2 regions of the Aeribacillus sp. FSL k6-2211 genome follow, and region 2 is predicted to be linked to the other one. Evidence: predicted binding sites of a transcription regulator. Region 2 holds the regulator's gene; the other holds the start of a gene.

Region 1 (4,461 bases), 550 kb from region 2:
TCGGCTTCATCGCGAAAAAAATCGTTTTTGTGTTGTCAAACAAATGCTTTTTATCTTTTGTCATCGTGACGCCGTATGTTTTTTGCAGCTCCTCGAGCCGCTTTTCATTGGAACGGTTTGTCACAACGATCTCTTCTCTCCGGCACTTGTTCCCGTTGATCAATCCGGATATAATAGCTTCCGCCATAGATCCGGCTCCGATAAATCCAAACTTGTACATAAAAAGAGACTCCTTCCTGATTGTTTTATATGTTTCTTTTGAACTTCTTCCCTATAAACTTAGTTTAAAAGAGAAGAGATTCAGTTGGAAAGGTAGCGAGAAAACGTTTTACTATTCATCTGTTAAGCAACAGAAGCGCATGCTTTGGATAGGCTTGTATGATGAAATGTTTCCCTGCCTTAAATTCTAAAAGCGTTGTAGAATTAATTTTTTATCAGTTCCTACGGCTTGTCAAGTATACTTATGAATTATTTGAATAAAATGACAAATTGATTTATCATGTGTAAAATAAGTTATATTAAAAAATTAAAGGCGGTTTGCAAAAATGTTCAGCAAAGATGCAATTTATAAAATAACGATCCCTATACCTTATCCGATTAAAGATGTGAACGTGTATGTTGTAAAAGGGGACGCATTGACATTAGTGGATGCAGGGATGAAAACGGAGGAAGCGTGGAGAGTTTTTGAACATAAGCTGAAGGAAATAGGGCTTGTGCCTGAGGATATTGAGCAAGTCATTCTTACCCACCATCATCCTGACCATATCGGTTTGCTCGATTTTTTTGATGGCGATCTTCGTGTTTTGGGCCATCGTTTGCTTGCTCCTTGGCTTTCTCATGATGTGCGTTTTTTTGATCGGCAAAAGGAATTTTTTTTAGAATTGTTGAAGCAGTTTGCCGTCCCAGAGTCGTTTAAGTCACACTTAGATCATCTTGATCTTTCCTTATATCCACGCAATCATCCGCTGACCTCCTCCATTCAAGAAGGAGATGAAATAGACGGGATGCCTGGGTTTACAGTCATTGAGACTCCTGGACATGCCCAAAGCCATATCGTTTTGTACAATGAGGAAGACTGCCGAATGATCGGCGGCGATCATTTGCTGAAAACCATTTCCTCCAATCCTGTTCTTGAAATGCCGTATGAAGGAAAAGAGCGTCCAAAACCTCAGCTGCAATATAATGAATCTTTGAAAAAGCTTTTGCATATTCCGATTTCTGTTGTCTTTCCGGGTCATAAAGATGAATTTTTCGATCCTCACCTGTTGATTCGGAACCGTTTAGACAAACAGCATGAACGCGCGCTCACCGTATTAAAGCATTTAGAAAAACAGGAAATGACGGTGTTTGCTCTTTGCAAGCTTCTTTTTCCGTCTGCTTATCAACAAGAGCTTTTATTTGCTATATCAGAAACTGTTGCTCAGCTTGATTATTTAGAACAATATGGAAAAATTAACAAAAGAATAGAAAATGGCGTTTTACTTTTTTCCGCGCAACGAAGAGGTGACAAATAAATGAATTCGCGGCTTAAAGATCGATTGGTAGTTATTACGGGGGCATCGAGCGGGATCGGGGAAAAAATCGCAAGGATCGTTGCAGAAAGCGGTGGACATTTAGTTTTGCTGGCTAGGAGGAAGGATCGTCTCAAGAAACTTTCGGATGAGCTTCAAGCCTCTCACTCTATTTCTTGTACATATTACGAACTGGATGTCAGTGACCTTGACGCAGTTTCCGAAGTATTTACGGACATCACAGAGAATTTTGACCGAGTGGATGTTTTAGTCAATAATGCTGGTTTTGGTATTTTTCGAAATGCAGAGGAAGCAACATTCGAAGAGATGCAGCAAATGTTTAAAGTAAATGTGTTCGGATTAATTGCTGCGACAAAGCTGGTTCTTCCGAAGATGCTGGCCCAACGGGAAGGGCATATTATTAATGTCGCCTCTCAGGCTGGCAAAATAGCTACTCCGAAATCAAGCATCTATTCTGCTACAAAACATGCTGTTTTAGGCTTTACGAACAGCTTGCGGATGGAAGTGGCGGACCGCGGGATTTTTGTAACATCTGTCAATCCGGGTCCAATTGAAACGGATTTTTTCAATCTTGCCGATACGTCAGGGGATTATGTGAAAAACGTCCAACGCTGGATGCTTAATCCGGAAGCTGTTGCACAAAAAATCGTGAGCGTGATGCTGACAAATAAACGGGAAATTAATATGCCTGTTTGGATGGAGCTTGGCGGGCTTGTTTATCGTCTTATGCCCTCCCTATTTGAAAAAGTTGCCGGAAATTTGTTTCGGCAAAAATGACCGGGAGCATGATGCAGGAAATGAACAGAAAGCTGAAGGCGGACTTTTCGCTAAAATCTCCGCTCTCACTTCTGAAAAGGCGCGTCAAGCGTCTTTTTATTTTGACAAAAAATTCAGCTCTTTCACCGATTTGTCTCCAACTTAAATCTTCTAAAAAACGCGGCTGTATTTTGAATAAGCTTTCCAAGCTTAATATCTGTTTTTCGATGCCGTACTTCGTTGTTATGCTTCTTTTGTACCGCGAAAAATGGCGCAAATTCCCATTGAAATCGAACGTATATTCCCATACAATAAAAATAAAATAAAACCGAACATACATTCTCATGAGGGGATGATGGAATGAATTATGAATCGTTTCCAAACCGGCATATATTATGCATCGATATGAAAAGCTTTTATGCGAGCTGTGCGGCGGTCATACTTGGGCTTGATCCTTTAACAGCCCACATTGCTATCGTTGGGGACAAAGAGCGGACAGGAAGCATTGTATTGGCCGCTTCACCAAAACTGAAGGAAGATTTCGGAATTCAAACCGGATCCCGCTTATTTCAAATTCCAAACGACCCCCGCATCCGCCTCATCACTCCGAAAATGGCGACGTATTTACGGATTTCTGCTGAAATTACTCGGCTGCTGAACCGCTATGTTCCGAAAGAAAACATCCATGTTTACAGCGTAGATGAATGTTTTATTACTGCGGATGGAACAGAAAGACTTTGGGGGGATGCGCATAGTCTGGCCGAAAAAATTGTGGAAGATTTACGAAATGAATTTTCTCTCCCATGCGCGGTTGGGATCGGTCCAAACATATTGATGGCGAAGCTTTGTCTAGATTTGGAGGCGAAAAAGAAAGGTATAGCGGAATGGACGTATGATGATGTCAAAACGAAGCTGTGGAGCATCAAGCCGTTGCGTAAGATGTGGGGGATTGGGGCAAGACTTGAAAAAACGTTAAATCGAATGGGAATTTTTACAGTCGGTCAGCTCGCAAATTATCCGTTAGAGCTCCTTGAAAAGAAGTTCGGCGTCATGGGGAATCAGCTTTATTACCACGCATGGGGAATAGATCTTTCCGACATAGGCTCTCCGATTATGCTGGGGCAAATCAGTTTTGGAAAAAATCAAATATTGCTTCGCGACTATCCGGACCCCGAAGAGGTGAAATGCGTCATCTTAGAAATGTGCGAGGAAGTGGCAAAAAGAGCGAGGGAACACCGGATGGCGGGGAGAACAATCAGCCTTGGAATCGGCTACAGCCAAAAGGAAGGCGGGGGAGGATTTTACCGTTCAAAAACGATGGATGTCTCAACAAATATTACGATGGATCTTTATCGAGCCTGCCTTTTGCTGTTTGATCGTTTTTATGAGGGGAAGACAGTCAGAAAAATTTCCATCTCTCTTTCCAACGTGGAAAAAGACAGCGGCATGCAGCTTGATTTGTTTAGGCCGAACCGCATAAAAGAGCATCGTTTAGGATATGTAATGGATGCGATTCGGAACAAGCACGGCTCCAATGCACTGCTGCGCGCTGTTTCGTATACGAAGGCAGGAACGAGTCTTCACCGCAACAAGCTGATCGGCGGGCATTATGCGTAACGAATATGAAGAAAAGAAAGCAAAGGATGGGATAAACAATGATTCAGGATCGTGGAAGCATAAAATGGACAGCTATGATGCTGCCCGAGCATGTGAAATTACTAAGGAAATACAATGAAAGTTTAGATAAAGTCGAAAAACCGGTTTTAGATGAACAAAAATATGAAGAATTTAATGAAGTTATCTGTGAGGCTATGGAAGAGAACATTACTCTACAATTCACCTATTATCAAAAAGGTGAAATAAAGAAGCTTGTCGGCAATATTCATTATATCGATCAGCTAAAAAGAGAATTACGAATTGTTGATTACTTGACTAAAAAACATGTTTTAAAATTAGGAGATATTATTGAAATTGAGCAATACTAAGAAAACAGCATTAGAAATACAAACTTAATAGGGGTAGCGTAAGGTCAGGAAAATGCAGATTTACAACGCTTAGAAAATGACGATAATTAACAGCCCAATTGTAATGCACCCCTTTGTCAAGACACAAATTGATAATATTTAAGTTATCCATTCTCTCCTTTCGCTATGAATGTGGTGCGTGTGCGATA
Region 2 (4,461 bases):
CAATGTTAGCGCCGACGACAAGATTTCCGGAGCAGCCGTATTCATTTGCAGCGTTGACGCAATTTCGGTAAATGTTCTTCATGATATCACGTAATTTTGCGTCGACATCTTCAAAGCTCCAAGACAATCTTGCGCTGTTTTGAGCCATTTCTAATGCTGAAACAGCAACTCCGCCTGCGTTAGCAGCTTTTGCAGGTCCAAAAAGAATATTGTTTGATAAAAACACGTCGATCGCTTCTAATGTAGACGGCATGTTGGCGCCTTCTCCAACAGCTTTGAGTCCGTTGGAAACAAGGAGTTCAGCTGCTTTTTTATCGATTTCATTTTGAGTAGCGCATGGGAGGGCAATATCGCATGGAATGGACCAAATTCCGGAACAGCCTTCATAATATTCTGCATGAGGATGTTCATTTACATATTCTTTAATTCTTTTTCTTTCAACTTCTTTTAACCTTCTAACCGTTTCAAGATTAATTCCATTTTTATCAAAAATGTAGCCATCAGAGTCGCTGCATGCGACAACTTTTGCACCTAATTGTGTTGCTTTTTCAATCGCATATATGGCAACGTTCCCAGAACCAGAGACAACAACTGTGCTTCCTTTGAAGCTTAATCCATGGTCATTAAGCATTTCTTCAACAAAATAAACAGTTCCATAACCTGTCGCTTCGGTTCTCGCTAAGCTTCCGCCGTACCCAATGCCTTTTCCGGTTAACACCCCAGCTTCAAATCCGCCGCGTATTCTTTTATATTGGCCAAACAAGTATCCGATCTCTCTTGCGCCAACTCCAATATCACCGGCAGGAACGTCAATATCTGGTCCAATATGTTTGTAAAGCTCTGTCATAAAGCTTTGTGTAAATCTCATAATTTCCCCATCTGATTTACCTTTCGGATCAAAATCAGATCCGCCTTTTCCTCCGCCGATCGGCTGCCCAGTCAATGAATTTTTGAAGATTTGTTCAAATCCTAAAAATTTAATAATGCTGGCGTTGACGGTCGGGTGAAAGCGCAAGCCTCCTTTATATGGCCCAATTGCACTATTATATTGCACTCTAAATCCGCGGTTTACACGCACTTTTCCTTCGTCATCCACCCATGGAACGCGAAAAATGATCAATCTTTCCGGCTCAACAATTCTTTCAAGTATTCCGTGCTTTATATATGTAGGATGTTGAGCAAATACAGGCACAAGCGAGTCAAATATTTCTTTTACAGCTTGAAGAAACTCAGGCTCATTCGGATTTTTTTCTTGCACGGATTGAAATACTTCATTGACATATTGCTTTGCATTTTCCAGTTCACTTTGTTTCATAAGTAATTGATTCATAGCACCTCTCCTATACCTAAAATTTAAGCAGTTAGAAGAATTCAAACAATTCAGTAAATCATCCCGGCACTGGCTAAGGAAGCGAAATCTACAATAAAAAATTCTACAACAAAATAAATCAAAAAACAATGACTGTTGAGAATTGTTGCATAATAGCTTTGCATGCAGGCACGGAGAAGGCGCCTGAAATTTGTTTCATTGAATCTAGCTTGTCTGCATACATATTGATTAGAAAACATTTTTAAAAATTTAACATCGCTAAGAGAGGGAATGTTGAAAATTTTATAAAAAGAAAAAGGATGCCTCACCTGTTTTGAGACATCGAATATTCAGTGTATGGAACGGTATAGCCCGATCACTTTTCCGAGTATTGTCACATTTTTTAAAATAATCGGTTCCATTGTTGGGTTTTCCGGCTGAAGCCGTATAAAGTCTTTTTCTTTGAAAAACCTTTTTACGGTCGCTTCATTGTCGTCTGTGAGCGCGACAACGATGTCGCCGTTATTGGCTGTTTGCTGTTGTCTGACAATAACTAAATCTCCGTCCAGAATGCCTGCTTCGATCATGCTTTCTCCGACTACTTCAAGCATGAAAAGTTGATCATCACCTGATGCAATATGATTCGGAAGCGGAAAATATTCTTCGATGTTTTCAACGGCAGTGATCGGAATACCAGCCGTCACTTTTCCGATGACCGGCACGTTGATCACATTGTTTGTTAGAAGGTGGCTGCCATCATCGTCCAAAATTTCAATGGCTCTCGGCTTTGTGGGGTCTCTTCTAATCAGTCCTTTGCTCTCAAGCTTTGCTAAATGCCCGTGAACAGTTGAACTGGAGGCAAGACCGACCGCTTCGCCGATTTCTCTTACAGAGGGAGGGTATCCTTTCTTTTTTACTTCCTCCTTAATGAAGTTCAAAATATCTTGTTGTCTCTTAGATAATTTTGTTGACATGTCAAGCACCTCAGTCATATCAATTTGTGTCGATTATAGCATGATTTTTCCAAAAAAGCAAACGTAAGTTCGAATATTTGCTTGACAGAAACATGTGTTCCCTTTTATACTTAAAAACAAAAACCGAACAAATATTCTGTTTCAGGGGGCGGTTCTTAATGGATAAATTATCATGGTCTTACATCGTTTCTTTTTTCCTTGTCATCATGGCGGCAGTTTTGGCGATTTCGTATACTGGAGAAAGGGAAGAGCTCGATCATTATATGGAGGTTCAAGTGAAGGAAGGGGACAGTTTGTGGAAAATCGCTGATGAATATAAAGAATATGACAATATGTCTCATTCAGAGTTTGTAAAATGGGTTCAGGAGCGAAACAATCTCCAAAGCCTTGTTGTAAAACCGGGGGAAACAATCGTCATTCCGATTGAAAAAAATAAATACTACAATGCTGAATATTTGGCAAACAAAGAATAACCGCAAGGAGCATTTAACATGAGAGCAGTCGTTTATGCAAGAGTCAGCACTGAAAAGGCAGAGCAGGAAACATCTTTGAAAAGACAAAAAGACGAGCTGTTAAAGCTCGCAGCTGAAAACGGTATGGAAGTTGTTGAAGTGATAGAAGAAAAAGCGAGCGGGTATGATGTTGATCGTGAAGGGGTTTTTCAACTGCTGGAATTGATTGAGGAGAAAGAAATTGAAGCGGTATTAATACAGGATGAAACAAGAATTGGCAGAGGAAATGCCAAAATCGCCATTGTCCATTCCATTTTGAAACAAGGCGTGAAAATTTTCACCGCTGCCCATCGCGGGGAGATGGAACTGTCTGAATCAGACACGATGGTGCTTGAAATTATAGGAATTGTGGAAGAATATCAACGAAAAATTCATAATTTGAAAATAAAGCGGGGAATGTTGAGAGCTATACAAAATGGGTACAGGCCTGAAAAAAATTTAAAGAATAGAAATTCTTCCTATAAAAGAGAGCGAAAAGAAGTTCCGATCGAGGAGATTGACCGATTGCGGAAAAACGGCCTGACATTTTCAGAAATAGCGGCAACATTAAGAGGATTCGGCTATGATGTTTCAAAAGCTACTGTTCATCGCAGATATCAACAATTTTTGTCAGAAAAAGGCGAATCATAGCAATAATTGTTGTCATTAGTGGTTGCATTTAGTATGATAAAAGAGCGCGGCAAAAATATACAAGGGGTTCAGCTTATGATTTCAAAAGAAAAACTTAACCGTATTAATGAACTATCTAAAAAGTCTAAGTCAGAAGGATTGACGCAAGAGGAAAAGCTAGAGCAGCAGCAATTAAGGCAGGAATATTTAGAGTCGTTTCGTCGGGATTTTCAAAACACCTTAAAAAATGTTACAGTGATTGATCCGAAAGGTAATGATGTTACACCGGAAAAATTGAAAAAATTTAAAAATAAAAGGCTGCATTAACGGATGGGTGTTGCCTTATTGCAACAATAAAGATAAGATTATAAACTGAAAATACAGATGAGAGGATGATAATGGTGACTCATTCCATTCAAGATTTATCCATCATGACGATTCGAACATTATCCATTGACGCGATTGAAAAGGCGAATTCCGGACATCCTGGAATGCCAATGGGCGCCGCACCAATGGCTTATGCGCTGTGGACGAAATTTATGAACATTAACCCTGAAAACCCTAATTGGTTTAATCGAGATCGCTTTGTTTTATCTGCCGGACATGGTTCGATGCTGCTTTACAGCTTGCTTCATTTATCGGGTTATGATCTTTCCATGGATGATATTAAATCGTTTCGTCAATGGGGAAGCAAAACACCTGGACATCCTGAATACGGACATACACCTGGCGTTGACGCAACAACTGGACCATTAGGCCAAGGAATAGCAATGGCCGTTGGAATGGCGATGGCAGAACGTCATTTAGCAGCTACATACAATAAAGAAGGATACAATATTGTTGATCATTACACATACGTCATATGCGGTGACGGTGACTTAATGGAAGGGATTTCCTCTGAAGCAGCTTCCTTAGCTGGTCACTTGAAGCTTGGACGATTAATTGTTCTTTATGATTCGAATGATATTTCCCTAGATGGGGATTTAAATAAATCATTCTCAGAAAATGTAGAAGAGCGCTTTAAATCTATGGGCTGGCAAGTGCTGCGCGTTGAGGA

Evidence for each region. Region 2 encodes LexA, which represses DNA repair genes until DNA is damaged. Its sites were predicted from a motif close to CGAACATATGTTCG; they were not measured.
Region 1: a site for LexA is predicted at 2,580-2,593, ahead of NSU19_RS12735 (UV damage repair protein UvrX). Genes of this name have one in related genera too.

Annotation. Positions count from the first base shown of each region.
Region 1 covers NZ_CP150190.1:2,634,952-2,639,412, reverse strand. Annotated here, with positions in the region: gene proC (pyrroline-5-carboxylate reductase) at 1-220, opposite strand, end outside; gene NSU19_RS12745 (MBL fold metallo-hydrolase) at 546-1,514, shown strand; gene NSU19_RS12740 (SDR family oxidoreductase) at 1,515-2,309, shown strand; gene NSU19_RS12735 (UV damage repair protein UvrX) at 2,649-3,905, shown strand; gene NSU19_RS12730 (YolD-like family protein) at 3,944-4,273, shown strand.
Region 2 covers NZ_CP150190.1:2,081,531-2,085,991, reverse strand. Annotated here, with positions in the region: gene gdhA (NADP-specific glutamate dehydrogenase) at 1-1,330, opposite strand, end outside; gene lexA (transcriptional repressor LexA) at 1,660-2,283, opposite strand; gene yneA (cell division suppressor protein YneA) at 2,442-2,756, shown strand; gene NSU19_RS10060 (recombinase family protein) at 2,775-3,425, shown strand; gene NSU19_RS10055 (DUF896 domain-containing protein) at 3,501-3,731, shown strand; gene tkt (transketolase) at 3,806-4,461, shown strand, end outside.